3 regions of the Streptomyces sp. NPDC053541 genome follow, and region 1 is predicted to be linked to each of the others. Evidence: riboswitches for the same ligand, from Rfam matches in the RefSeq annotation. Region 1 holds a riboswitch; each other region holds the start of a gene.

Region 1 (9,345 bases):
AGTACTTGGACTGGCCGATGCGGGCGCCGCCCTGCTTGTTCTGGGTGCCGGAGACGTCGGGGCCGGTGAGGCCGTAGTCGTCGCCGTTGACGTACCAGCGGTGCGACCAGATGGCGTCCTCGCCCTGCGCGCCGCCGCCCGCGTCCTCGCCCATGCCGGCGTGCACGGCCTGGAAGTGGTCGATGTAGCCGTCGGCCTCGTCGAAGTTGCCGTCGTGGTCGTAGTCGTTGCGGTCCCACACGTCGAACTGCGCGAGGTAGGCGTCGATCTCGGCGGGCGTCTTGCCGGCCGCGAGCTGCGCGTTCCACCAGGCGTCGCCGGTGTCCTGGATGAAGGCCCAGGAACCGCCGGTGTCCTCGACGGCGTTGTCGCCGTAGTAGGAGGCGTTGTAGGGGACCTTGACCCAGTCCTCGACGGTGTTGGTCACCGAGTAGCGGCCGTTCGACAGCTTCTCGTAGAAGGTCTTCATCGACTCGCCGGAGCCGTTGAACAGCTCCTCGTAGTGGGCCTTGGAGAAGTCCGCCGTCCACGCGTTGGAGTTGTCGGTGCTGCGGTCCGGCTGCGGAATCTGGTTGTGCAGGGGTCCGGGGACCGTGCCGTACTTGCCGGCGCTCAGGTCGCCGAACTCGGAGAGGATCGTGAAGATCTTCTCCTGCCGGACCTCGGTGGTGGTCTCGGTCTCGGCGAACTTCCCGGGCGCGACCTCGACGACGCCACGGGCGTTCGCCTTCGCCTTGCCCTTGGCGACCAGGTCGATCGCCTTCTTGCGCAGCTCGGTGCGCTGCTTGCTGAGCGGTCCGGGCCGGTCGTCCGGCCGGGGCGCCGCGGTGGCCCCGGGGCCGCTGTCCCGGGCTTCCTGCGCCGCGGCGGGGGTGATTCCCGCGGCGAGGAGTGCGGTGAGCGCCGACCCTAGGGTCATGCCCACGACAATCTTGTTCTTCAAGGCTGCGCGATCCCTTCGCTCACATGCGGGGTGCCGCATGGTTCGCGTGGTTCCGTAGGAGACTTACGGATCGCCTGGGGGAACGATCGGCGCCGAGTCTGGCACGGAAGCCCCCCGCCCGAGGAGGGGGAGATCCCGAGGAATTTCCCTCCCGTCCATAGGGGTGCTGTAGGGGAGGGGAGGGGTCCGCTCCGCCCGCGGGGGCGCGCCGCGGGTCGTGCGCGCCGCGGGGCCGTGCGTCGGTGGCCCGGCGGCGGCCCGTCGGCCGTCAGGAGGCGCGCAGGGAGTCCAGCTGGTTCAGGAACCAGCGCTGCGGCGGGTGGGCGGTGGCCGCGGTGGCGAGCCGCTTGGTGCGCTCGGCGCGCTCCGGCGCGGGCATCGACAGGGCCTGGTGGAGCGCCTCCGCCGTGGCCGTGACGTCGAAGGGGTTCACCGTCAGGGCGTCCCGGCGCAGCTCCTCGTAGGCGCCCGCCTCGCGGGACAGCACCAGCGCGCAGCCGGCCTCCGAGACGACCGGGATCTCCTTGGCCACCAGGTTCATGCCGTCGCGCACCGGATTGACCAGGGCCACGTCCGCCAGGCGGTACGCGGCGAGCGAGCGCGTGAAGTCGTCCTCCACGGAGACCAGGACCGGCTGCCAGTCCGCGGCGCCGAACTCCTCGTTGATCCCGTCCGCCAGCTCCCGCACCGACGCCGTGTACGCCCGGTAGACCTCCAGGTCCTGACGGGACGGATACGCGGACGCCAGGTGGACCACCCGGCCGCGCCACTCGGGGCGGGCGGTGAGCAGCTCGCGGTAGGCGAGCAGGCCGCGCAGGACGTTCTTCGACAGCTCCGTGCGGTCCACCCGCACGATCGTCCTGCGGTCCCCGACCTCCGCGCGCAGCCGCGCCAGCCGCTCGTCCACCTCCGGCCGGTGCGCGAGCGCGAGCAGGTCGTCGCCGTCCACGCCCAGCGGATGCACCGCCGCCCGGGGCCGGCGCGCCGCGCCCGCCACGTACGGATCGGCCAGGAACGCGTCCGCCCACCGGCGGGTGTGGAAGCCGACCTCGTCCGCGCCGAGCATCCCCTCCGCCAGCTCCCGGTGCACGTCCTCCGGCAGCATCGCCAGATAGGCCGGCTCCGCCCACGGGGTGTGGGTGAAGTGGCCGATCCTCAGGTCGGGGCGGCGCTCGCGGAGCATCCCCGGCACCAGCGCCAGGTGGTAGTCCTGCACCAGCACCGCCGCGCCCTCGTCGGCGGCCTCCGCGAGCGCCTCCGCGAAGGCCCGGTTGTAGTCGCGGTACGACTCCCAGCGGCGCCGGAACTCCGCGTCGAAGACGGGCTCGCGCGGGATGTCGTAAAGATGGTGGTGGAGGAACCACAGCACCGAGTTCGCGATGCCGTTGTACGCGTCCGCGTACACCTCCGGGTCGATGTCCAGCATCCGCACGCCCGGCTCGGCCACCCCGCGCCGCACGGCCTCGCGGTCGCCCTCGCCGAGCGCCGCGCACACCCACACGCCCGACGACACGGCGCTCAGCCCCGAGACGAGCCCGCCGCCGCCCCGCCGGGTGTCCAGTGAGCCGTCGTCGCGCACGGTGTACGAGACGGGGCCGCGGTTGGATGCCACGAGGACAGAAGCCATACGGCGAACCTAGCCCGTCCGGTAAACGCTCAAACGTGCGGATTCGAGACGCGCGGATTCGCGCCAGGAAACCCCAGGGATCTCGTGTGCCCCAGGGCCCTCGCCCGCCCCGGGAGTCCCGCCCAACCCGGAAGTCTCGGGCGCCTCACCGCTCCCTGCCGGCCCGCACCGCCGCCAGCGCCACCACGCCGGTCGCCGCCAGCGCCACACCCAGCCCGCCGAGCAGCCACAGGCGCTCCGCGCCCGCGTCCCGCTCGGCGATCGGCGTCCGGCGCTCCGGGGCCGTGCCCGCCGCCCCGGCCGGCCCCGCGCCGCCCAGGAGGAGTACCAGCACCGCGACGGCCGCCCCCAGCGCCCTTTCCGTTCTGCACCGCATGAGAGGGAAATCTAGGCAGAAAGACCCATTATCGGCTGTTACGCCACGCGGCGCCGCTCCGCGTACTCCGCGATCTCCGCCATCGGCGGGCGCTCCTCCGTGTCCACCGCGTACGTACGGGGCACGAAGCCCGGCGCTCCCGCGCCGCCCTCGCCCCGCTCGAACTGCGTCAGCCGCGGCCGCACCAGGTGCCCGCGGGACAGCCGCAGCTGGGCCGTGCGGTAGATCGCCGCCGCCATCCGGCCCAGCGCCTGCCCGTCCTGGTGCCGGTGCTTCCGCACGCCCACGTCCACCTGCGCGAGCGCGTCCAGGCCCACCGTGTGCAGCGCGTCCACCAGCAGGCCCAGCTCCACCCCGTACCCGACCGGGAACGGCAGCCGTTCGAGCAGCGAGCGCCGCGCCGCGTACTCACCGCCCAGCGGCTGCACGAAACCGGCCAGCTGCGGCCAGTGCAGGTTCAGCAGCGGGCGTGCCACCAGCTCCGTCACCCGCCCGCCCTGACCGGGGGCGTCGCCCAGCGGGCGGTCGTACATCGCCTTCACGAACGCCACGTCCGGATCGGTCAGCAGCGGCCCCACGATCCCCGTCACGAAGTCCGCCGAGAAGTCCCGCAGATCCGCGTCCACGAAGCAGACCACGTCCCCGCCCGTCACCATCAGCGACCGCCACAGCACCTCGCCCTTGCCCGGCACCGCCGGCAGCCGCGGCAGGATCGCGTCCCGCGCCACCACCCGCGCGCCGGCCGCCGCGGCCACCTCGGCCGTCCGGTCCGTGGACCCCGAGTCGATCACCACGAGCTCGTCCACCAGCGGCACCGCGTCCGTCATCAGCTCGCGGCGGATCACCGAGACGATCGCGCCGACCGTCGCCTCCTCGTTCAGCGCGGGCAGCACCACGCTGACCCGGGTGCCCCGCTTCGCGGCCAGCACCGCCTCCAGCGGACGGTCGGCCACGGACCAGGACCGCCGGGCCAGCCAGCGCTCCACTTCTTCCAGCAACGTGATCTCCATCTCGCGGATCGGACGACCGGTTCCACCGTCGAAGGCTTCGGTTACAGTCTTGAACAACGCGGAAGCCCGATGCATGTCGGGGTGCCGACCGCGTCTCACAATCGAATACCGCTCATCCAGAGGGGCAGAGGGATACGGCCCGTTGAAGCCCCGGCAACCCTCCAGTCGGTTCCGTCGTCTCCAGCGAGGTCCCCGGCTAGGGAAGGTGCCAAATCCGTCTCATGGCGAAATGCGTCATGAGGAAGATGAGGAGAAAGGGCCTCGCCTCCATGGCTGTACAGACCGTCGCACCCGCTTCCGGAACCCCCGCCACCGTCGACCTCGGTCCCGCGTCCGGACTCTCCTGCCGCGAGTGCGGCGAGACCTTCCCGCTCGGCCCGATCTTCGCCTGTGAGCTCTGTTTCGGCCCCCTCGAAGTCGCCTACGACCTGCCGACCGGCGACCCCGAGGCGCTCCGCAAGCGCATCGAGGCCGGCCCCGCGAACATCTGGCGCTACGCCCCGCTGCTCCCCGTCCCGGCCGACGTCGCCGAGAAGCCGAACCTGAACCCCGGCTGGACCAAGCTCGTCCAGGCCGACAACCTGGCCCGCGCGATCGGCGTCGAGCCCGGCAAGCTCTTCGTCAAGGACGACTCCGGCAACCCGACCCACTCCTTCAAGGACCGGGTCGTCGCCCAGGCCATCGAGGCCGCCCGCGCCTTCGGCTTCACCACCCTCTCCTGCTCCTCCACCGGCAACCTGGCCGGCGCCGTCGGCGCCGCCGCCGCCCGCGCCGGCTTCCGCTCCTGCGTGTTCATCCCGCACGACCTGGAGCAGGGCAAGGTCGTCATGGCCGGTGTCTACGGCGGCGACCTGGTCGCCATCGAGGGCAACTACGACGACGTCAACCGCTTCTGCTCGGAGCTCATCGGCGACCCGCTCGGCGAGGGCTGGGGCTTCGTGAACGTCAACCTCCGCCCGTACTACGGCGAGGGCTCCAAGACCCTCGCGTACGAGATCTGCGAGCAGCTCGGCTGGGTCATCCCGGACCAGCTGGTCATCCCGATCGCCTCGGGCTCGCAGCTGACGAAGATCGACAAGGGGCTCCAGGAGCTCATCAAGCTGGGCCTGGTCGAGGACAAGCCGTACAAGATCTTCGGCGCCCAGGCCGAGGGCTGCTCGCCGGTCTCCGCCGCCTTCAAGGCCGGCCACGACGTCGTCCGCCCGCAGAAGCCGAACACCATCGCCAAGTCCCTCGCGATCGGCAACCCGGCCGACGGCCCGTACGTGCTCGACATCGCCCGGCGCACCGGCGGCGCGGTGGAGGACGTGAACGACGAGCAGGTCGTCGACGCGATCAAGCTGCTCGCGCAGACCGAGGGCGTCTTCGCCGAGACCGCGGGCGGCGTGACCGTCGGCGTGACGAAGAAGCTCGTCGAGGCCGGCGTCATCGACCCGTCGCTCACCACCGTCGTGCTCAACACCGGTGACGGGCTCAAGACCCTGGACGCCGTGGCCGACAGTTCTCAGGCGACCGCCACCATCCGCCCGAGCCTGGACGCGTTCCGCGACGCGGGCCTGGCCCACTGACTCAGAGAGGTACGACGACCGCCATGGCCGTGAACGTCCGCATCCCCACCATCCTCCGCACCTACACCGGGGGCCAGGCCGAGGTCCCGGCCGAGGGCGCCACCCTCGCCGAGGTCATCGCCGACCTGGAGAAGAACCACACCGGCATCGCGGCCCGCGTCCTGGACGACCAGGGCAAGCTGCGCCGCTTCGTCAACGTGTACGTCAACGACGACGACGTGCGCTTCGAGCAGGGCCTGGAGACGGCCACGCCGGACGGCGCCGGCGTCTCGATCATCCCGGCCGTCGCCGGAGGCTGACCCTACCGGCGGGTACCGGTGAATCCTGAATTGCCCCTTCCGCGAGAAGAAGCGGAAGGGGCAATTCTGCATGGTTGAGCGCGATAGAGTTGGGGAAGCCCCCTCCGCTGCGCATGCCAGGTGCATATGAGAATGCGCCCCGACCTGACAAGAAGCAGCCAATGTGCCCGCCTCTTGTGCCCCATCTGCGCCGTTTGCCGGGCCCGACTTGCCCCGTGATTCAGTGAATTCTCCCCAATTCCCCTTTCCGGCGTGCCCAGAATTCTCGTCCGATTGACCTGTTGCAGAGGGCAGTTGGGCAGATACATTCAGCCGCGGTCGACGCGTTCCGGCGCAGGGTCTGACCCGGGTCCGCGAAGTGCGGATCCGCGCAAGGGCCAGTAATAGGGGAGTTAGGCATGGCTCAGGGCACCGTCAAGTGGTTCAACGCGGAGAAGGGCTACGGCTTCATCGCGGTCGACGGTGGTGCGGATGTTTTCGTCCACTACAGCGCGATCCAGATGGACGGATACCGCACCCTCGAAGAGGGTCAGCGGGTCGAGTTCGAGATCTCGCAGGGCCAGAAGGGTCCGCAGGCGGACATGGTCAAGCTCGCCGTCTGAGCGCGGCGCGATCGGCCACCGACGCACTTCCGTCGAGGGGCCCGCATCCCGGCAGGGATGCGGGCCCCTCGCGCGTCCCCGGCCACCCCGGCCTCCGTCGCCGGCCACCCCGGCGCCCGTCCGCGACCGGTCCCGGCGGTTGTCCACAGGGCGGGCGGATCCTCCGTAGTCGCTTGCACTCGCCTAGGTCGAGTGCTAATCATTGGCGTTAGCACTCTCACGCTGAGAGTGCTACGAGGATCGGGCAGACGAGGTCGCGGACCGAGTGGGGAAGGAACCACGAGGAGCGCGGGCCGTCCGTCGCGGGCGTCGGCGCGGTCCAGGAGCGTTATCCACCCCATGTCCGGGAGGACCACTTCACATGGCCAAGATCATCGCGTTCGACGAGGAGGCCCGGCGCGGTCTCGAGCGCGGCATGAACCAGCTCGCTGACGCCGTCAAGGTCACCCTCGGCCCGAAGGGCCGCAACGTCGTCCTCGAGAAGAAGTGGGGCGCCCCCACGATCACCAACGATGGTGTCTCCATCGCCAAGGAGATCGAGCTCGAGGACCCGTACGAGAAGATCGGCGCCGAGCTGGTCAAGGAAGTCGCCAAGAAGACGGACGACGTCGCCGGCGACGGTACGACCACCGCCACCGTTCTCGCCCAGGCGCTGGTCCGCGAGGGCCTGCGCAACGTCGCCGCCGGCGCCAACCCGATGGCCCTCAAGCGCGGCATCGAGAAGGCCGTCGAGGCCGTCTCCGGTGCGCTGCTCGACCAGGCCAAGGAGGTCGAGACCAAGGAGCAGATCGCCTCCACCGCCTCCATCTCCGCCGCCGACACCCAGATCGGCGAGCTCATCGCCGAGGCCATGGACAAGGTCGGCAAGGAAGGCGTCATCACGGTCGAGGAGTCCCAGACCTTCGGTCTGGAGCTTGAGCTCACCGAGGGCATGCGCTTCGACAAGGGCTACATCTCGGCGTACTTCGCGACCGACATGGAGCGCATGGAGGCCGCGCTCGAGGACCCCTACATCCTCATCGTCAACTCCAAGATCTCCTCCGTGAAGGACCTGCTCCCGCTCCTGGAGAAGGTCATGCAGTCGGGCAAGCCGCTGCTGATCATCGCCGAGGACGTCGAGGGCGAGGCCCTGTCGACCCTGGTCGTCAACAAGATCCGCGGCACCTTCAAGTCCGTCGCCGTCAAGGCCCCGGGCTTCGGCGACCGCCGCAAGGCCATGCTGAACGACATCGCCATCCTCACCGGCGGCACGGTCATCTCCGAGGAGGTCGGCCTCAAGCTGGAGAACGCCGGTCTCGACCTCCTGGGCCGCGCCCGCAAGGTCGTCATCACCAAGGACGAGACCACCATCGTCGACGGTGCCGGTGACAGCGAGCAGGTCGCGGGCCGCGTGAACCAGATCCGCGCCGAGATCGAGAACAGCGACTCGGACTACGACCGCGAGAAGCTCCAGGAGCGCCTGGCGAAGCTCGCCGGTGGCGTCGCCGTCATCAAGGCCGGTGCCGCGACCGAGGTCGAGCTCAAGGAGCGCAAGCACCGCATCGAGGACGCCGTCCGCAACGCGAAGGCCGCCGTCGAGGAGGGCATCGTCGCCGGTGGTGGCGTGGCCCTGCTGCAGGCCGGCTCGGTCTTCGAGAAGCTGGAGCTCGACGGCGACGAGGCCACCGGTGCCGAGATCGTCCGCAAGGCGCTGGCCGCCCCGCTGACCCAGATCTCCGTGAACGCCGGCCTCGAGGGCGGCGTCGTGGTGGAGAAGGTCCGCAACCTCCCCGTCGGCCACGGCCTCAACGCCGCCTCCGGCGAGTACGTGGACATGATCGCCGAGGGCATCATCGACCCGGCCAAGGTGACGCGCTCCGCGCTGCAGAACGCCGCCTCCATCGCGGCCCTGTTCCTCACCACCGAGGCCGTCATCGCCGACAAGCCGGAGAAGGCCGCCGCGCCGGCCGGCGGCGGCATGCCGGGCGGTGACATGGACTTCTGAGCCTGATCTCCCGATCGGCTCCGGTCCTGCCGAGGGCGGCACTCCCTGCTGGGGGTGCCGCCCTCGGGCGTTCGGGGGGATGCTGGTGGAGGAGCCCCTCGGCCCTCCGTACGGCGGGAGAAGCCCATGATCACGCTGCTGACCACCCCGGCGGACCGCGAGCTGGTCATCACCCGCACCTTCGACGCACCGGTCACCCGCGTCTGGGAGGCGTGGACCCGCCCCGAACACGTCCGGCAGTGGTACGCGGCCGAGGCCCTGACCATGTCCGTCTGCGAGATCGACCTGCGCCCGGGCGGCGCCTGGCGCTGGGGCCAGCGCGGCCCCGACGGCCAGGAGATCGTCTTCTCCGGCACGTACGAGGAGATCGTCCCGGCCGAGCGCCTGGTCTACACGGAGCTCTTCGAACAGATGCCGGGCGCCGCCCCGGTCCGCGTGACCCTCTCCTTCGACGCCACCCCCGACGGCGGCACGGCCCTCACCAGCACCTCCTTCTGGCCCACCAGCGAGATCCGCGACCAGGCGCTGGCCGCCGGCATGGAGGCGGGCGTGCGCGAGCAGTACGACCGCCTGGCGGCGCACCTGAAGACGATGGGGCGGACGGGCTGACCCCGTCCGCCCCCACCGTGCCCCGCGCGGTCAGTCGACCAGATCGGACCAGACGTTGAAGTCCCGGTCGTCCACGACGTCCTCGCCGAGCCCCAGCTCGTCCCCGAGCGCGAGGAAGCGCTCGTAACGGGCCTCGCCGATCGGCACGAAGTACCCCTTCAGCGCCCGCAGCAACAGCCGGAAGCCGAGGTCCGCGTCCACCTCGGCCGCCCGGCGCAGCGCCGGGACGACACCGTCGATCGGGTGGTACGCGTGGTCGGCCGTGGCCTGCTCCAGGGCGGGCCCGGCCGTCCCGATCTCGTCGAGGACCTTCTCCCGCACGGGCCC
Region 2 (9,345 bases), on a different contig from region 1:
GCATCAACAGCACCCGGCCGGTGCGCTGTTCCAGCGCCTTGACGCGCTGGCTGATCGCGGAGGGCGTCACGTGCAGGGCGGCCGCGGCGGCGTCGAAGGTGCCCTCGTCGACGACGGCCAGCAGGGTCCGTACCAGATCCAGGGGAAGCTCGTTCATAAGTACGGCTAAGGATACGTAAGAAAGTTTAGCTGTCGCCATCGAGCCGCGGTCCTTACGGTCAAGGTCATGAACAGCAACACCCTTGCCGCCCTCGTCGCCGGATTCGGAGCGGGGCTCTCCCTCATCGTCGCCATCGGCGCCCAGAACGCGTTCGTCCTGCGCCAAGGCGCCCGCCGTCACGCGGTCCTCGCGGTCGTCGCGATCTGCGCCCTGTCGGACGCGGTGCTGATCGCACTCGGTGTGGCGGGGGTGGGAGCCGTGGTCACGGCGTGGCCGGCGGCGCTGACCGCCGTGGGCGTGGTGGGCGGGGTGTTCCTGCTGGTGTACGGGCTCCTCGCCGCCCGCCGCGTCCTGCGGCCCGATCCGGCCGCCGCCCTGACGGCGGGCGGTCCTGCGGCCGGTTCGGCCCGCCGGGCGGTGCTGACGTGTCTGGCGATGACCTGGCTGAACCCGCACGTGTACCTGGACACGGTGCTGCTCCTCGGCTCGCTCGCGTCGGACCGCGGCGACCTTCGCTGGGCCTTCGGCGTGGGCGCGGCCCTGGCCAGCCTGAGCTGGTTCTTCGCGCTGGGCTTCGGCGCCCGGCTGCTGAGCGGCTTCCTGTCCCGTCCGAAGGCGTGGCGGGTGCTGGACGGGCTGGTCGCGGCGACCATGCTGACGATGGGCGGGATGCTGGTGGCCGGGGCGTAGACGGATTGCGGATGTGTGTGTGGGGCCGGGTTCGGCCGCGTCGGTGCACGGTCGTTCGCGGCCCGTCCGCGCTCCGTCTCCGCCGGGCGAGGGCCTATCGTGCTGCCGGAGTACCGGAGCACGGGAGTGCCGGACCACCGGAGTGCTGGACCACCGGAGTTCTGGACCACCGGAGTGCCTTGGTGGCCGAACGCCCGGCCCCGGCCGTCCGCAGAGGGGGAGAAAGAGCATGAACACCGCAACGACGGTCTCGCTGGTCACGGGTGGCAACAGGGGCATCGGCCGCGAGACCGCGCGCCAGCTCGCCGCCCTCGGTCACACCGTCCTGCTGTCCGCCCGCCGTCCGCAGGACGCCGAACGGGCCGTCGCCGACCTGGCTCCCGGACTGCCCGGCACCCTGCTCCCCTGCCGGCTGGACGTGACCGACGCCGACGACGTACGCGCCCTCGCCCGCCGCGTGGAAGGGGAGTTCGGGCGCCTCGACGTCCTCGTCAACAACGCGGCCATCAACTACGACACCGCCCAGCGCGCCGTCTCCGCCGACCTCGACGACGTCCGCCGCACCCTGGAGACCAACCTCTTCGGCGCCTGGCAGACCGCGCAGACCTTCCTGCCGCTGCTGCGCCGATCGCGCCACCCCCGCATCGTGAACGTCTCCAGCGAGTCCGGGTCCCTGGAGCACATGGGCGGCGGCACCCCCGCGTACGGCGTCTCGAAGGCCGCCCTCAACGCCCTGACCCGCAAACTCGCCGACGAGCTGCGCGCCGAGCGGATCCTGGTCAACGCCGTCTGCCCGGGATGGATCGCCACCGACATGGGCGGGCCGGGCGGCGACCCCGTCGATCAGGGCGCCGCGAGCGTGGTCTGGGCGGCGACCCTGCCCGACTCCGGACCCACCGGCGGTTTCTTCCGGAAGGGCGCGCCACTGCCCTGGTGACGGGGCTCCGGCCGGTCCCTCCCGCCCCTCCCGTCCTTCCCGGTCCCTCCCCGGTCGTTGCCGGCCCATCCCCGGCCCCTTCGCGACGGCGTCACGTCCGCGGCCGTACGCGTGGCCCGTCGTACACGTGGCACGTCGTACGCATGACCTGCTGTACACGTGGCACGTCGTACAGGCGACTCGGGGGCCATTGGCAGCAAGCGTCCGGAGTCTTGTATGGTTCCTCGCGAATCATCCAGAGGGGTGGAGGGACCGGCCCTACGAAGCCCCGGCAACTCCCCGGTCGACTCGGCGCTCCCAGTTCGCGCCGCGCCGCCGGGATCAGTGCCAACTCCGGCCCGCGCCAACGTGGCGCGGGAAAAGATGAGGAGACACGGTGCTCTCTGTGCTGCCCCTTCCCCAGGCCTTGTCGACTGCGGGCCTTCCGCGTACCCGTCTCATGTGCTCCGCGACGTATCAGCCGCTCGTTTCGGCCCTTCCCCGCTGATCGTCCCTGCCCTCTCCCGGCTGCCGAGGTTCCTGCGCGCCCTGGCGCGCGCAGACCGAGACAGGAGTACCCCTTTTCATGAACATTCCGGATATTTCCAGCGGAGTCGGTGTCCTCGACAAGGCCGCGGTGATCCTGGGCGCGCTGGCGGCCGGCCCCGCCACGCTGGCGGGGCTGGTCTCCGCCACCGGTCTGGCCCGACCCACGGCCCACCGGCTGGCCACCGCCCTCGAACGCCACCGCCTGGTCGGCAGGGACCTGCACGGCCGGTTCGTGCTCGGCCCCCGACTCGCCGAGCTCTCCGCCGCGGCCGGCGAGGACCTCCTGCTGACGGCTGCGGGCCCGGTCCTCACCTCGCTGCGCGACACCACCGGCGAGAGCGCTCAGCTCTACCGCCGGCAGGGCGAGGTGCGCATCTGCGTCGCAGCCGCCGAACGGACCTCGGGCCTGCGGGACATCGTCCCCGTCGGCTCCACGCTCCCCATGAAGGCCGGCTCCGCCGCCCAGGTCCTCCTGGCCTGGGAGGATCCCGAGCGCTACCACCACGGTTTGCAGGGAGCCCGTTTCACGGCCACCGCCCTCAGCGGCGTACGGCGAAGGGGCTGGGCCCAGTCGATCGGCGAGCGCGAACCGGGCATGGCCTCCGTCTCCGCGCCCGTACGCGACCCGGCCCACCGCGTCGTCGCCGCCCTCACGGTCACCGGCCCGATCCAGCGCCTCACCCGCAACCCCGGCGCCCGCCTCGCGCAGGTCGCCATCGACGCGGCCGAACGCCTCACCGAGGCGATCCGTCACCGATGACGGACGGGCGGGCCGAGCGGTGCCAGCCCCGGCCTCGGGTTCCGCGGCCGGCGGTGTCGCACGGAGCGTCGCCGTGCGGAGTCCTCGGCGAGGCCGGACCCCTCCGGCGCGGTCAGAACTGGCCGTTGGAGATGAGATCGCCGTCGGAGCCGTAGATCGTCACCAGGCCGTTCTTCGAGTGCTTCCAGTCGGCGAACGCGGACGCGATGAGTTTGGCCTTGTTGGCGTCCGGGCTCATGAAGCCGCCCTTGAAGTCGGTGTAGACGTCGGCGGTGTCCAGGATGTCGTTCTGCTTCTCCGCCCCCTGGACCTTGGTCACGTGCTTCACGGCGGCCTTCTCGGCGTCGGTGCCGTTCTTCGCCACGAACGCCTTGAACTGGTCGGCCTGGCTCTGCTCTTTGGGCACCTCGTCGGCCGGCGGCGCCTCGGTCCTAGGCTTGGCGGCCGGATTCGCGGTCGGCTTGGCGGCGGGCTCGGAGACGACACTGCTCGGCTTGGCGTCGGACTTCGTGTCGCCGTCTCCGCCGCCGTCGGCCAATGCGCCGATCACGCCGACGAGGACGACCAGGGCGAGAAGGCCACCGCAGCCGATCGCGATGCCGCCGCCGACACCGATGCCCTTCTTCTGCGGCGGAGGCGGCGGGCCGTAGGGGCCGGGCTGCTGAGGGTAGCCGTACGGCTGTTGGGGCTGCTGGTCCCATCCGGGCTGCTGCGTCATGAGGTCCCCTCGATGTGATCATCTCGTAAAGGCGAGGTGAACATATCGTGAGTGTGTCCGCGCCGGAGGGGAGATGCGGAATCGGACCACAAGAAGTCCCGCCGCGTCAGGCGCTGTTCGGGCGGTCGGGCGACGGTGGCGGGAACCACGCCTGTTCGTGGGGCGCTCCCCCGTGGTGCACACCGCCGTCCCGCCGGGAGACCGGGACCCGCCGCGGGACCGACCTCGCCCGATGTCGGCGCTCCGGAGGGCCGGTCTGATGGACTCGTGCCATGAAGTCACCGCTGCCCCGCCTGTTCCGAGCACTCGAACGGTTCCATGCCTCCCGCCCCTGGGATCACAACGCGCACTACCACCGGTGGATCCTGCGGCAGCTCCCGGGACGGTTCAACAGCGCCCTGGACGTCGGATCGGGCAGCGGTGACCTCGTCAGACTTCTGGCGACCAGGGCAGGAACGGTGCACGGAATCGACGCCGACGCCACCGTCGTCGCACGCGCGCGAGAGCTCACCGGCCCGGCCGCCCCGGTGACCTTCGCCGTCGGAGACGCCCTGAGGGACATGCCTCAGGGCCCCACGACGTCATCACCTGCGTCGCCGCCGTCCACCACATGCCCTTCGGACCGGCCCTCGCCCGCTTCCGGCAGCGCCTGGCATCTGGCGGAACCCTGGTCGTCGCCGGTCTGTACCGCCCGCGGTCGGGGACCGATCACCTCATCGACGCCGTCGCCATTCCGTCGAACGTCGCCATGGCCTGGATCAAGAACAGGGGCCGCAAAGCGCCGCCACCGGCCTCGATGACCGCCCCGACGCGGCCGGCGACCATGACCTTCGCCGAGATCACCCGCGAGGCCCGGCGCGAACTGCCCGGCGCACGGCTGCGCCGCCGACTGTTCTGGCGCTACACGCTGGTCTGGCGCCGGGACTGATCCCGCTTCCCGCTGTCCGGCGTGCGGGCGGGGACCAGGGCCGGGGCCGGGACCGGAACCGGCGCCCGGGCCGGGGCCGGATCGGGTTCGCCCCCCTACCGCTGGCGGTCGCGGCGCGACCCGGCGACGCGTGCGAGCGCGCGCAGCATCCGGACGTACGGTGACCAGCGGGCCGGCCGCCGTACGGTTCCGGTGCAGGCGAGCTCGGCGCGGTCGAGGGCGTCCTCCAGGCAGGCGTCGTGCAGCGGGCGCCAGGCCAGGGGCCAGGTCAGACGGGCCACGCCCGTGGGTGTCATGGCGAGGGTGTGGTGCAGCACCGTGCGGTCCTGGCCGGCGGGGAGCGTGGCCAGTTCGTGGAAGCCGTGGAAGCCACGGGGTCCGGTGAACGCGAACCGGACCCAGCGCCCGGGCGCGTACCCGGCCACGGTGTAGCGCACCGGGCCGTGCCCGCCCACCGCGCCGGCCCCCAGAGGGCGGTCGAACTCCATCGGCGCCCAGGCCGCCCCGGGCCAGAGCCGGTCCCCGTCCCCGCTCGCCAAGCTGTCGATGAGCGCTCCGACCTCGCTCTCGGCCACGGGCAACAGGCGCTGGTGCACGTTGTAGACGCCCACGTGTCTCTCCCCTCAAGAGTATTGGAGACCCCTCTCCAATTAATTGGAGAGTACTCTCTGATTCATGGTGAGACCACCCCGCTTCGACACGGCCCAGCTCCTCGACGCCGCCGTCCGCCTCGCCGCCTCCGGCGGACCTCAGGCCGTCACCATGTCGGCCGTCGCTCAGGCCGTCGGCGCGCCCAGCGGCTCGGTGTACCACCGCTTCGCCGGGCGCACGGCGCTCCTCGCAGAGCTGTGGCTGCGTACGGTGGAGCGTTTCCAGGAGGGCTACTTCGCGGTCCTGACCGGCGAGCCCGATCCGCACCGGGCGGCCCGCGCGGCCTCACGCCATGTGGTCGCCTGGTGCCGCGAGAACCCGGCCGAGGCGGTCCTCCTCCTCTACGGCGCCGCGGACTTCGGCCGCGCCGACTGGTCCGAGGAGCACCGCCGACGCGCGGACGCCGGCAACGGCCGGATCTTCGAGGCCCTCGCCACCCTCGCCGAGGCCCTCGGCGCCCGGAACGAACAGGACCGGGACCGCATGGCCCTGGCCCTCATCGACCTCCCCCTGACCGTGGTCCGTCGCCACCTCCGCGCGGGCAGCACCCTCCCACCCCACGCGGAGGACCTCACCGAGCAGTGCACGACGGCACTCCTCGGCTAGCGGGGCAGACGCAGGCGTATCGGAACGACAGGCAAACCAGCCCTCGTCGTAGGGTCAGTCGGCATGGCCGATCTTCACCGCGACAAGCACGTCTTGCCTGAACTCACCACACGCATCGCCGGGTTGACCGTGAGGACGCTCACCGCCGCGCACACCGATGCGTATTACGCGCTCATCGACCGAAACCGCGAGCACCTCACCCGGCACGGCGACTACCAGGCGCTGGCCGCGTCGGACCACGAGACAGCACATGCCGAGCTGCTCGACGATCCGCACCCGTCCCTCCGCTGCGGCGTCTTCCTGCACAGCGCCCTCATCGGCCGCGTCGACCTGGTGGCTGTCAACCCGCCCAAGTTCGGCCTCGGATACTGGCTCGACCACGAGGCAACGGGGCAGGGGTACGCCACGGCGGCCTGCCGCACGCTGATCGAGTACGGAGCCACCGTGTTGGGCGCCACCGACGTGTTCGCAGGCGTCACCCACGGAAATGACAGAAGCGGCGCCGTGCTGACCCGGCTCGGCTTCAAGGTCGCCGAGGTCTTCGAGACCTACACCCGATATCACCGGGCCCTCGTCATCACCGGGCCCTCGTCGCCTCGTCCTGCGCACACCTCCCCCACTGACGGCGAGGCTGGACCGAACCGGCCGGCATGAAGTGCGTGGGCCCAGCATCACCCGATCGTGACCGGCTGTTCACGCACCGTAGCGCGACGCTGGGTGAAGCTCGAGAGACGGATCGGGTCGGTGGAGAGCAGGCATGCAGGTGCGCGACCCGGGGTACCCGGCGCGCGACCGCCCGTTCTCGCAGCGAAAGGACGCCTCGAGATGTCTCCCGTCAACCTCGCGGCCCTGCCGCTCGCCGCTTCCGGTACACCGTCACTGCTGATGATCCTCGTGGGGCTCGTCGTGGTGCTGGTGCTGATCGGCGCGTTCTGGTGGGGCAGCAGGCGAGTCGCCCGCAGACGCCGGCCCACGGGCGGTGTCCGCCAGCCTCCCGTACCGACGCACGACCGCGCGGTCCGTGACCGCGACGCCCCCGACCCGAGGGGGAAGGATCCGCGATGAAGGCATCCGCAGCCGCCTACAAGCCCGCCTCACTGGCCCTGGGCGTCACGAGCGGCCTGCTCGCCGGAGCCGCGTTCAAGAAGACGTGGCAGCTGCTGAAGCACGAGGACGAGGCACCGAAGGCCACGGATGAGGAGCGCCGCTGGGGCGAGGTGCTGCTCGCCGCCGCCCTCCAAGGAGCGGTCTTCGCCCTCGTCAAGGCTGCCGTCGCCCGTGGCGGGGCTTCCGCGATGCGCCGCCTCACGGGCACCTGGCCCGCCTGAGGCGCACGGGCGCGAGGCGGCCCTCCCTGATCTTGCATCATGGCCCACATGAAAAAGGAAGCTTCCGGCCCGGACGAGTTGGCCACCCTCCGCGAGATCGTCACGTCCCAGCCCGACGCGGCTCCGCCGGCCGGGTGGCAGGCGGTGCGGTCCTTCGAGGCGGAGCACGGCGTCGTGCTCCCCGAGCCGTACCGCACGTTCGTGGCGGAGATCTGCGACGGGCTGCCCGCCGGCCCGCCCGACTACGGTCTGTTGCCCTTCGCGCAGATACCTGACGACTGGGGTGCCGGTCGCCCCCGGCGTCTGCTTGCCGAGCCCTTCCCGCTCACGGACGCCTGGGGGTGGGAGGAGGACGAGGAGGCACTGCCGGAGGAGGAGTTCGAGGACCGGGTGAGCGCGGTCTACGACCACGGCTCACTTCTGCTGGGCACCGACGGGTGCGGCATGTACTGGCACCTGGTCGTCTCCGGTCCGCAGCGCGGTCAGGTATGGCTGATCGACGAGTTCGGAGCGATCCCCTTCGGCGACCGAACGGGCACCTGCCTGATGCCGGGAACGCCCGGTTTCACGGGATGGGTGACGCACTGGGCCCAGGGCCGCTCCTGGTACCCCGCATCCTGACCGGCTTCTGCCGGCGGGTGCGGATGGGGGCGCCTCGGCGCGGTCACCATCGACCCGGCCGAACGCCTCGCCGAGGCCATCCGCCGCCCCTGGCACCTGTGGCGGCCGGCCGGGCCGTACGGCGCCCTCGTGCAGGGGCCGTGCTCAGACGGGAGCGCCGGTCTCCCTGTGGCGCTCCACGTCGGCACCGTCGTGCGCGCAGCACCTTGAGCACTGCGACGTACCGCTCGTCGCCGATGCCCTCGTGAACCCTTGCGCGCACCCCGTCGTCCGCCGGCGGATCCGAAACCGGGCGGCCTCACCTCCGTCCGTGAGGTACGTACGCCGGCCGTCGTCGATCCGGGTCCTCTGCCCCGCCCCTCGCCCATCACCTCAGCTGCCGACGATGCAGAAGGGGTGCCCGGCCGGATCGGTGAGGACCCGCCGCCTGTCCGCGTGCGGCTGGTCGGCCGGCTTGCCCGCGCCCAGCTCCAGCAGCCGGGCCTCCGTCCCCTCCAGGTCGGTGACGTCGAAGCACAGGTGGAGTTGCTGGGGAACCTCAGGGGCGGGCCAGGTGGGTGCCCGGTGGTCGGCGACCCGCTGAAAGCCGATGAGGAGTCCGTCCTCCCCTTGGAGACCGGCGAATTCGGCGTCCGACTTCGGGTGAGGTTCGAGGCCGGTGGCCTGCTGGTAGAACGCCGCGAGGGCGAGGGGATCCGGGCAGTCGAGTGTGATCGCACTCAACTTCATGCGCAGGGCCATGGCACCTCCGAGCCGTTGGACGGATCTTCTCCCGAGGCACACCCTACGAGGCCCTGGCCGAGGCCCCGAGGCCGTTGGTGGTACGGGCCAACGGTCTGGAGGTCCCGGCGGGGGGAGCGAGGCCGAGACGGTCGGGGCTCGGCCTCGCCAAGGCGTGCGGGGAGGCGGCCGATCAGCGCTGCCGGCGGACGCCGCGGCGCCGGACGACGACGATGGACCGGGTGGCCGTGATGTCGGTGACGGGGTCGCCGTCGACGAGCAGCAGGTCGGCACGGAGCCCCGGAGCGATCCGTCCTCGGTCGGACAGCCCGAAGTGACGGGCCGTGACAACCGTCGCGCCGGCAAGGGCTTCGCTCGGGCCGGGCCGGCTCCTGCGAGGAGTTGCGGTTCCCGGTGCATCCCCGCACCGTGCGGGGGCGCGAAGGGGACCCGCCCGCCCCGAACCCGGCCGGCGCCGTCCATCTCGGCCGGGACCTCGCCGGGCCGGGCCTCCGCCCGGCGGCCGACCAGCGAGCGTCTGATGGTGGCTGCTGCCGCGCCGCGCGCGTGCTGGTGCTCGTCGCCGCCGGTCTCCAGATCGGTCCCGCGCGCCGTACGGTGTGCCTCCTGGCCGCGTCGCCGCATGCCGGATCGGGGCGCGGGCCGGCATGCCCCCGGCCGCCCTGACCGGGCCCGCG
Region 3 (9,345 bases), on a different contig from region 1:
GGCAGATCCACCACTGGGCGGCGCTGATCTTCCTCGCCGGCATGTTCGTGCACATGATGCGCGTGTTCTTCACCGGCGCGTTCCGCAAGCCGCGTGAGATCAACTGGCTGTTCGGCTTCCTGCTGTTCTTCCTGGGCATGTTCACCGGCTTCACCGGTTACTCGCTCCCGGACGACCTGCTCTCCGGCACCGGTGTGCGCTTCATGCAGGGCGCCATCCTGTCCGTGCCGATCGTCGGCACGTACCTGTCGATGTTCCTGTTCGGCGGCGAGTTCCCCGGCGGCGACTTCGTCGCCCGGTTCTACTCGGCGCACGTGCTGCTGCTCCCGGGCATCATGCTCGGCCTGGTGGTCGCGCACCTCATCCTGGTGTTCGTCCACAAGCACACGCACTTCGAGGGCCCCGGCCGCACCAACAAGAACGTCGTCGGCATGCCGCTGCTGCCGGTGTACATGGCGAAGGCCGGAGGCTTCTTCTTCCTGGTCTTCGGCGTCATCGCGGTCATCGCGGCGATCGCCTCGATCAACCCGATCTGGGCCATCGGCCCGTACCGCCCGGACCAGGTGTCCACCGGCGCCCAGCCCGACTGGTACATGGGCTTCGCCGAGGGTCTGATCCGTGTCATGCCGGGCTGGGAGATCAACCTGTGGGGCCACACGCTGGTCCTCGGCGTGTTCATCCCGCTGGTGATCTTCCCGGTGGTCCTCGCGGCCATCGCGGTCTACCCGTTCATCGAGTCCTGGATCACCGGCGACAAGCGCGAGCACCACATCGCGCAGCGCCCGCGCAACGCTCCGACGCGCACCGCCTTCGGCGTCGCCTGGATCACCGCGTACATGATCATGCTCGTCGGTGGTGGAAACGACCTCTGGGCGACCCACTTCCACCTGTCGATCAACTCGATCACCTGGTTCGTGCGGATCTTCTTCTTCGTCGGCCCGGTCATCGCGTTCATCGTCACCAAGCGGATCTGCCTCGGCCTCCAGCGCCGGGACAAGGACAAGGTGCTGCACGGCCGCGAGTCGGGCATCATCAAGCGCCTGCCGCACGGTGAGTTCGTCGAGGTCCACACCCCGCTCAGCCAGGGCGAGCGCTACAAGCTCACCGCGCACGAGCAGTACGAGCCGGCCGAGCTGCCGCCGGCCGTCGACGAGAACGGTGTGGAGCGCAAGGTCGGGCGCATGGAGAAGCTCCGGGTCAAGCTCAACCGGGGCTACTACGGCGGCGACAACCAGATCGCCAAGCCCACCGCGGAGGAGTTCAGGGAGATCGAGAGCGGCCACGGCCACCACTGATCACCACTGAACCGCTGACCGCCTAGGTCGCCACGGCGAGAGCCCCGTCCATTCGATGGACGGGGCTCTTTGCCGTCCCCGGAGATCGATAGGGTGGGAGCGACACCCGCGCAGTTCCGTACGGACCCCTCAGGAGCGACCATGAGCGCTGTGAACCCCGCTGGAGGCGACACCGCGGCGGGCCGCTCCTGGCCCGTCCTGCTGAACGGACTCCTCGACGGCCGGGACCTGTCCGCCGACGACACCGCCTGGGCGATGGACCTGATCATGCGCGGCGAGGCCACCGACGCGCAGATCGCCGGGTTCATGGTGGCGCTGCGCGCCAAGGGCGAGACCGTCGCCGAGATCTCCGGCCTGGTGCGCACGATGTACGAGCACGCCAACGTCATCGAGGTGCCCGGGCCCGCCGTCGACATCGTCGGCACCGGCGGCGACGGCGCCAAGACGGTGAACATCTCCACGATGTCCGCGATCGTCGTGGCCGGCACCGGGGTGAAGGTCGTCAAGCACGGCAACCGGGCCGCGTCCTCCGCCTCCGGCTCCTCCGACGTCCTGGAGAAGCTCGGCATCAACCTCGACCTGACCCCGAAGCGGGTCGCCGAGGTCGCCGAGGAGGCCGGGATCACCATGTGCTTCGCGGTGCGCTTCCACCCCTCGCTGCGGCACGTCGCCGCGGCCCGCGGCCAGCTCGGCATCCGCACCACCTTCAACGTGCTCGGCCCGCTCACCAACCCGGCGAAGGTGCGGGCCCAGGCGGTCGGCGTCGCCGACCCGCGGATGGCGCCCATCGTCGCCGGGGTGCTCGCCGAGCGCGGCAACTCCGCCCTGGTCTTCCGCGGCGACGACGGCCTGGACGAGCTCACCACCACCGGCACCTCCCGGGTGTGGGTGGTCCGGGACGGCGCCGTGCGCGAGGAGCGCTTCGACCCGCGCGAGGTCGGCATCACCCCGGTGCCGCTCGACGCGCTGCGCGGCGGCGACCCCTCGTACAACGCCGACGTCGCCCGGCGGCTGCTCGCCGGCGAGACCGGGCCGGTGCGGGACGCCGTGCTGCTGAACTCGGCGGCCGCGCTGACCGCCCTGGAGCCGGGGGAGGGCACCCTCGCGGAGCAGCTGCGGGCCGGCATGGACCGGGCCGCCGAGTCCATCGACTCAGGGGCCGCGCGCCGCGCCCTGGAGCGGTGGATCGCCGCCAGCAACGCCTGACCGCCCCCATGTGAACGGCGCATGACGCCCCGTCCCGGATGCCGGGACGGGGTTGCGGCCCCGTGATCGTCTGGCATAGGTTCTGGAACAGGTCATGAGTGACAGCTGCAAGGCCCCGGCCGGCTGTCCGGCAACCCTCCGTCCGTGGCGGGGTGCCCCGGGTGAAGACCAGGCCGTACGAGCAGAAGCCTGCGGCAAGCGCGGACCCCTGCGCACCACCCTGGGGTCCTTGGTCCTCTAGGGAGCGTTGTCTCGTGAGCAAGCGAATGCGTTAGGGCCCTCGGCCCCTCTTCCCCTTCACCACCCCGTGTGCGGCACCCCTGTTCGCGCTGCCGCCCCGCGGGCCCCCTCACGCCTTTTCGCGCCCCTTTTATGCCGGGAGATACCGTCATGTCCGCACGCCCGAACGCCGCCGTCGCCGCCCCCGCCGCCTCCTCCGTCGCCACCGCCGAGGGCACCGACCCCTGCTGCGCCGCCCCGCTGCCGGTCCTCGGCCGCGACGTCACCGTCCCGCTCGTCACCGGCGGCGAGGTCACCTACGCGGCGCTCGACTACGCGGCCAGCGCCCCCGCCCTGCAGCGCGTCTGGGACGACGTCGCCGCCTACGCCCCGTACTACGGCAGCGTCCACCGCGGCGCCGGCTACCTCTCCCAGCTCTCCACCGACCTCTTCGAGAACAGCCGCGCCGCCGTCGCCGAGTTCCTCGACTGCCGCCCCGGCGACCAGGTCGTCTTCACCCGCTCCACCACCGACTCGCTCAACCTGCTCGCCCAAGTGCTCCCCGCCGACTGCCAGGTCTTCGTCTTCGAGACCGAGCACCACGCCTCGCTGCTCCCGTGGCGGGACGCCCGGGTCACCTACCTCAACGCGCCGCGCACCCCCGTCCAGGCCGTCGAAACCCTGGAGCGCGCGCTCGCCGACCGCGACCCGTACGGCCCCGCCCTGGTCTGCGTGACCGGCGCCTCCAACGTCACCGGCGAGCTGTGGCCGGTGCGCGAACTCGCCGCCGCCGCGCACGCGCACGGCGCGCGGATCGTCCTGGACGCCGCCCAGCTGGCGCCCCACCACCCGGTCTCCGTGCGGGAGCTCGACGTGGACTGGGTCGCCTTCTCCGGGCACAAGCTGTACGCGCCCTTCGGCTCCGGCGTGCTCGCCGGCCGCGCCGACTGGCTCCAGGACGCCGAGCCCTACCTCGCGGGCGGCGGCGCCTCCCGCAAGGTGGCCCGCCGGGCCGACGGTGGTGTGGACGTGGAGTGGCACACCACCGCGGCCCGGCACGAGGCGGGCTCGCCCAACGTCATCGGCGTCTACTCCATCGCCTCCGCCTGCAAGGCGCTCACCGAGGCCGGCTTCGACTCCCTCGTCGCCCGCGAGCAGCACCTGATCGCCACGGTCCGCGCGGGCCTCGCGGAGGTGCCCGAGGTGCGCGTCCTCTCCCTCTTCGGCGACGACGCCCCCCGGGTCGGCGTCATCTCCTTCGTCGTCGAGGGCTGGAACAGCTCCCACTTCGCCGCCGCGCTCTCCGCCGAGTACGGCATCGGCGTCCGCGACGGCCTCTTCTGCGCCCACCCGCTGGTCCGCACCCTGCTCGGCAGCGACCCGCAGGACCCGGGCGAGTGCGGCGCCCCCGAGGCGGCCCCCGGCGAGCGGTCGCTCAACGCCATCCGGGTGAGCTTCGGCGCCGGCACCCCGGACGAGCACGTCGAGCGCTTCGTCGGCGCGGTCAAGGAGCTGGTGCGCGACGGCGCCCGCTGGACGTACCGCACCGAGGACGGGCGCTGCGTCCCCGACCGCGGCTGACCGGTCGCTCGAACGGGTGAAGCCGGCCTCCCGCGGGGGAGAGGCCGGCTTCGCCGTCGTACGGGGACCGGGGCGTCAGGACTCCAGGCCGATGGCGAAGGCCGCGTCCAGCTCGTGCTGCGAGTAGGCGCGGAAGGCGACGTGCGTGTCCGTGGCCTCGACGCCGGGGATCTTGGAGATCTGCCCGGGGATGATGTCGGCCAGGTCGTCGTGGCGTCCGACCCGCACCATGGCGATCAGGTCGTAGGTGCCGGTGACCGAGAAGACCTCGCTGACGGAGTCGATCGCGGCGATCGCCTCGGCGATCTCGGGGATGCGGTCCACGCTGGTCTTGATGAGCACGATCGCGGTGATCACGGCTGGCTTTCTCCCTCGATGGCCGCGGCTGGTGGCTTCACTGTATCCCCACCTCTGTAGCGGGCCCACGCGTAGAGGAAGCCCAGTACGAAGCCGATCACGTGCGCCAGATACGCCACCCCCGGCCCCGCCCCGGCCGAGCGCGCCGCCAGCCACTGGAGCACGAACCAGAAGATCAGCACGATCCAGGCCGGGAAGCGCAGCGGCAGGAAGAAGAGGAAGGGGAAGAGGCTGGTCACCCGCGCGCGCGGGAAGAGGTGGAGGAAGGCCCCCAGCACCCCCGAGATCGCCCCCGAGGCCCCGACCAGGGTCTGCGCGCTCTCGGCGTGCGCCACCGCGTAGCCGGTCAGCGCGAGCGCCCCCGCCCCCAGATAGAACAGGCCGAACCCGACCGGGCCCATCCGCTCCTCGGCCATCGCCCCGAACACGTACAGGAACAGCATGTTCCCGAGCAGGTGCAGCCAGCTGCCGTGCACGAAGAGCGCGGTCAGCGGGGTGAGCAGGGCGCGCGGCTCGGCCCGGGTCAGATCGGCCGGGATCACGCCCCAGCGCTGGAAGTACGCGCTCTGCGCCGCGAGCAGCTGGTCTCCCGTCCCGTACGCCGGGTTCAGGCCCGACACCGGGCTCACCGCGAACAGCAGCACGCACAGCCCGATGAGGCCGTAGGTCACCGTCGGCCCGTTCCGCACGCCGCGCCAGGCGCCGAGGGCCGCACCCCGCCAGTCGATCATGGACAGATCATGGCGTACCGGGGCCCACCTGGACAGAGTGCCTCGCCGTGCCGCGGGGTACCCGCGAGGCCGTAGGGTTAGGACCTGCCCGATGGGCGACATCCCCGCTGTTCGACGGCGCACCGCGGGTCCGCGACACCTCGCGCAAGGCCTCACACTGAGCCTCGTACGGAAAGAGGACGGCAACGATGACGACGGTTCCCCTGCCGACCGCCGAGACCCGCTGGCGCTGCACGCTCTGCGGCAACCTGACCCGCTTCGACGTGACCCGCTCGTCCAAGGTCGTCGAGTACGTCCATCTGGACCTCGCCGGAGAGCCGAAGGTCGAGGAGCGCGAGGTGGTCAGTGAGACCATCGAGTCGGTCCGCTGCCGCTGGTGCAACGCGGTGGACCAGATCGAACTGGTGGACAGGCCGGGCGCCGCTTCCTGAGGAGCGGCCCGGCGAGGGCGAGACAGGGAGTGGGTGACGGATCGTGGAGCAGCCCGCGCACGGTGACCAGCCGGGCGCGGCCGACGGCGCCGCCGAGGCGCTCGACCGGCCGTTGCCCGAGGCCGTGCGCCGCCGGGTCGTCGCGCTCGTCGCCGACGCCTTCGGCGGGCTGACCGTCACCGAGCTGCCCGCCCCGCTGCGCCAGTACGCCCGCTTCACCGCCTCCCGGCGCGCCAAGTTCGCCGGGAACGCGATGGCCGCCGCCCTGGAGAGCGACCCGCTGTTCCGGCAGCGGATCGGCGAGCGCTTCAAGGAGGCGCAGCCCGAGCTCGCCGGGGCCGTGGAGTCCGGCGCCCCGCCCGGCGCCGCCGACCCGGTCGACGTGGCCGCGGCCGCCTACGTGCTGCGCCCGGCCGGCTGGGGCAAGCTGGTCGCCGCCGCCGGCGAGGAGGCCGAGCGCGCCGACGCCGAGCGTGCCGACGAGGCCGGCCGGCGCGAACTGGAGCGGCTGCGCGAGGAGGTGGCCGTCGCCAGGGAGCGCGCGAAGGCCGAGACCGAGCAGCTGCGCCGCGAGCTGGAGGCCGCCCGCAAGGACGCCGAATCGCTTCACCGCAAGCTGCGCAGCGCCCAGAGCGACGTCAAGCGCGGCGAGGCCGCGCTGCGCCGGGCGCAGGCCGAGATCGACGCGGCCCGCACCGAGGCCGCCGCCCAGGTGTCCGCCGCCGAGAGCGAGAGCCGGCGGCTCAAGGCCCGGCTCGGCGAGGTCGAGGCCGCCCTGGAGGCGAGCCGCCGGGCCGCCCGCGAGGGGCGCTCGGTGGAGGACATGCGGCTGCGGCTGCTCCTGGACACCGTCCTTGACGCCGCCCAGGGGCTGCGCCGCGAACTCGCCCTGCCGCCGGTGTCGATGCACCCGGCGGACACCGTGGACGCGGTGGAGCCGGGGCGGATGTCGCCGAAGGACATCGCGGCCCGCGCGCTGTCCGAGACCGACCCGGCCCTCCTCGACCAGCTGCTCGAACTCCCGCAGGCGCACCTGGTGGTGGACGGCTACAACGTCACCAAGACCGGCTATCCGACGATGCCGCTGGAGAAGCAGCGGCTGCGGCTGCTCGGTGGGCTCTCCGCGCTCGCGGCCCGCTCGGGAGCCGAGGTCACCTGTGTCTTCGACGGCGCCGAGCTGGCCGCGCCGGTGCTGCTCGCCCCGCCGCGCGGGGTGCGGGTGCTGTTCTCCAAGCCCGGTGTGACGGCGGACGAGTTGATCCGCCAGCTGGTGCGGGCGGAGCCGCCGGGGCGGCCCGTGGTGGTGGTCTCCACCGACCGCGAGGTGGCCGACGGGGTCGCCAAGGCCGGGGCGCGGCCGGTCGCGTCCGCCTTGTTGCTGAAGCGGCTTTCGCGCCTCTCGTGAAGTCTCGTCACGGACACCCGTGATGTCGCTTTTGTGGCTCACGCAGGGTCAAGTGGCCATTGCTGCCCGTGTGATGTCGGTAAATAACTTGTTGAGCGGGCCGGATTTTTCCGGTGGGGATTTGAACTGATCACAAGATGGTCACTAGGGTCGGGGCTCGAACCTACGCGCGGTTGATCATCCATCCGGGGTGACAGCGTTGGTCCCGCCTGCCGCCGAACGGCCGGGCGGCTCGAGGAAGAAGGAGATCGCCCCCGTGGCGTCCCACCGTCGTCCCAAGCAGCCGAGCCGCACCCGTGTGACCGTGCTCACCGCGACCGCCGCCGCGGCCGTCGCGCTCTCCGCCCAGGCCGGGGCCCAGGCCGCCCCCAAGCCGAAGATCGACGAGGTCAAGTCGAAGGTCGACAAGCTCAACCACGAGGCCGAAGAGGCCACGGAGCAGGCCAACCTCGCCGACGAGCGCCGCGGCAAGCTGCAGAAGGAGATCAGCGCCCTCCAGGACAAGGTGGCCCGCGGCCAGCAGGAGCTCAACACCCTGCGCGGGCAGATCGGTTCGGTCGCCACCGCCCAGTACCGCTCCGGCGGCATCGACCCGGCGCTCCAGCTCTTCCTCTCCTCCGACCCGGACACCTACCTCGACAAGGCGTCCGCGATCGACCAGCTCGGCGCCCAGCAGGCCGACGTCCTCCAGTCGATCCAGGCCAAGCAGCGCACCCTCGCCCAGCAGCGCGCCGAGGCGACTGCGAAGCTCGCCGACCTCGAGGACGTCCGCAAGACGCTCGGCGAGAAGAAGAAGAAGTCCCAGGAGAAGCTGGCCGAGGCCCGCAAGCTCCTCAACACGCTGACCGCCGCCGAGCGCGCCCGCATCCAGCAGGACGAGCAGCGCGCCAGCCGCGCCGCCGGCGAGCGCGTCAACCTCGGCAACGAGGTGCCGGCCTCGCAGCGCGGTGCCGCCGCGCTCAACGCCGCCGCCACCCAGCTCGGCAAGCCGTACGTCTCCGGCGCCGAGGGTCCCAACTCGTACGACTGCTCCGGACTGACGCAGTGGGCCTACCGCCAGGCCGGCGTCACCCTCAGCCGCACCACCTACACCCAGCAGAACGACGGCGTGAAGATCGGCCGCAGCCAGCTCAAGCCGGGCGACCTGGTCTTCTTCAACAGCCTTTCGCACGTGGGTCTGTACGCGGGCAACAACACCATCCTGCACGCCCCGAAGCCGGGCGCCGTGGTCCGCTACGAGTCCATGGACTACATGGGCACCTTCCAGTTCGGCGTCCGCGTCTGACGCGACGCCACGCGAGCGGCCCGCCCTCCGAACGGGTGGTTTGCCGGATCCCGGACTGACGCGACGCCCCGCCGGTGACCTTGCGGTCTCCGGCGGGGCGTCACTTTGCGTGTCCGGCACCTTCGTTGGACGCGGATCGATCAGCGGCTACTGTCGGCCCGCCAGTCCGACGAGCCGAACGGAGCGCGATCCGTGGCGTCCCACCGACGACCCGCCAGGGTCACCGTCCTCACCGCAGCCGCGGCCACCGCGGCCACGGCACTCGGCGCCGTCCCCGCCCACGCCGACCCGGCCGACACCGCCCCCGGCACCCGGGCCACCCGCGCCACCGTCGACCGCCTCTTCGAGGAGGCCGAGCGGGCCACCGAGGGCTACAACCGGGCCGACGAGCAGGCCCGCCGGCTGCGCAGGACCGTCTCGCAGGCCCAGGACGGCCTGGCCCGCGCCCAGGAACGCATCAACCGGATGCGCGGAGCGCTCGGTTCGGTGGCCGGCGCGCAGTACCGCTCCGGCGGCATCGACCCCGCCCTCGCGCTGCTGCTCTCCTCCGACCCGGACAGCTACCTCGACCGGGCCTCCGTCCTCGACCGGGTCACCGCCCGGCAGGGCGCCGCCCTCGACGAACTCCGCCGCGAGCTGCGCCGGCTCGGCCAGCAGCGCACCGAGGCCGGCCGCGCCCTCGGCGAACTGGAGCGCAGCCGCCGCGAGGTGGCCCGCCACAAGCGCACCGTCGAGCACAAGCTCGCCGAGGCCCGCCGGGTGCTCGCCTCGCTCTCCGCCGACGAGCGGGCCGGCTTCGAACGCGCCTCCCGCTCCGGCCGCGAGGCCTTCGACG

The links. Region 1 has a riboswitch for S-adenosylmethionine ahead of thrC (threonine synthase). Riboswitches for the same ligand answer to the same signal wherever they lie in the genome.
Region 2: it holds a riboswitch for S-adenosylmethionine, as region 1 does, so the genes downstream of both, ACIGW2_RS28245 (IclR family transcriptional regulator) here and thrC (threonine synthase) in region 1, are expected to answer to the same signal.
Region 3: it holds a riboswitch for S-adenosylmethionine, as region 1 does, so the genes downstream of both, ACIGW2_RS18265 (aminotransferase class V-fold PLP-dependent enzyme) here and thrC (threonine synthase) in region 1, are expected to answer to the same signal.

What each region holds. Positions count from the first base shown of each region.
Region 1 is NZ_JBITXM010000001.1:118,912-128,256, forward strand. Features, by position in the region: gene ACIGW2_RS00630 (immune inhibitor A domain-containing protein) at 1-919, opposite strand, end outside; gene ACIGW2_RS00635 (trehalose-6-phosphate synthase) at 1,212-2,570, opposite strand; gene ACIGW2_RS00640 (hypothetical protein) at 2,716-2,946, opposite strand; gene ACIGW2_RS00645 (glucosyl-3-phosphoglycerate synthase) at 2,985-3,944, opposite strand; SAM riboswitch class I at 4,066-4,208, shown strand; gene thrC (threonine synthase) at 4,202-5,524, shown strand; gene ACIGW2_RS00655 (MoaD/ThiS family protein) at 5,548-5,823, shown strand; gene ACIGW2_RS00660 (cold-shock protein) at 6,222-6,425, shown strand; gene groL (chaperonin GroEL) at 6,787-8,409, shown strand; gene ACIGW2_RS00670 (SRPBCC family protein) at 8,536-9,018, shown strand; gene ACIGW2_RS00675 (hypothetical protein) at 9,049-9,345, opposite strand, start outside.
Region 2 is NZ_JBITXM010000011.1:334,173-343,517, reverse strand. Features, by position in the region: gene ACIGW2_RS28260 (LysR family transcriptional regulator ArgP) at 1-157, opposite strand, end outside; gene ACIGW2_RS28255 (LysE/ArgO family amino acid transporter) at 227-850, shown strand; gene ACIGW2_RS28250 (SDR family oxidoreductase) at 1,080-1,787, shown strand; SAM riboswitch class I at 2,016-2,157, shown strand; gene ACIGW2_RS28245 (IclR family transcriptional regulator) at 2,353-3,075, shown strand; gene ACIGW2_RS28240 (hypothetical protein) at 3,188-3,793, opposite strand; partial or broken gene ACIGW2_RS28235 (class I SAM-dependent methyltransferase) at 4,066-4,721, shown strand; gene ACIGW2_RS28230 (SRPBCC family protein) at 4,817-5,332, opposite strand; gene ACIGW2_RS28225 (TetR/AcrR family transcriptional regulator) at 5,397-5,978, shown strand; gene ACIGW2_RS28220 (GNAT family N-acetyltransferase) at 6,042-6,632, shown strand; gene ACIGW2_RS28215 (DUF6479 family protein) at 6,804-7,043, shown strand; gene ACIGW2_RS28210 (DUF4235 domain-containing protein) at 7,040-7,306, shown strand; gene ACIGW2_RS28205 (SMI1/KNR4 family protein) at 7,355-7,927, shown strand; gene ACIGW2_RS28200 (VOC family protein) at 8,300-8,668, opposite strand; gene ACIGW2_RS28195 (amidohydrolase family protein) at 8,841-9,317, opposite strand.
Region 3 is NZ_JBITXM010000006.1:393,855-403,199, reverse strand. Features, by position in the region: gene ACIGW2_RS18275 (cytochrome bc complex cytochrome b subunit) at 1-1,295, shown strand, start outside; gene trpD (anthranilate phosphoribosyltransferase) at 1,437-2,501, shown strand; SAM riboswitch class IV at 2,592-2,708, shown strand; gene ACIGW2_RS18265 (aminotransferase class V-fold PLP-dependent enzyme) at 2,892-4,301, shown strand; gene ACIGW2_RS18260 (Lrp/AsnC family transcriptional regulator) at 4,377-4,658, opposite strand; gene ACIGW2_RS18255 (rhomboid family intramembrane serine protease) at 4,655-5,389, opposite strand; gene ACIGW2_RS18250 (hypothetical protein) at 5,578-5,820, shown strand; gene ACIGW2_RS18245 (NYN domain-containing protein) at 5,864-7,225, shown strand; gene ACIGW2_RS18240 (NlpC/P60 family protein) at 7,482-8,510, shown strand; gene ACIGW2_RS18235 (NlpC/P60 family protein) at 8,703-9,345, shown strand, end outside.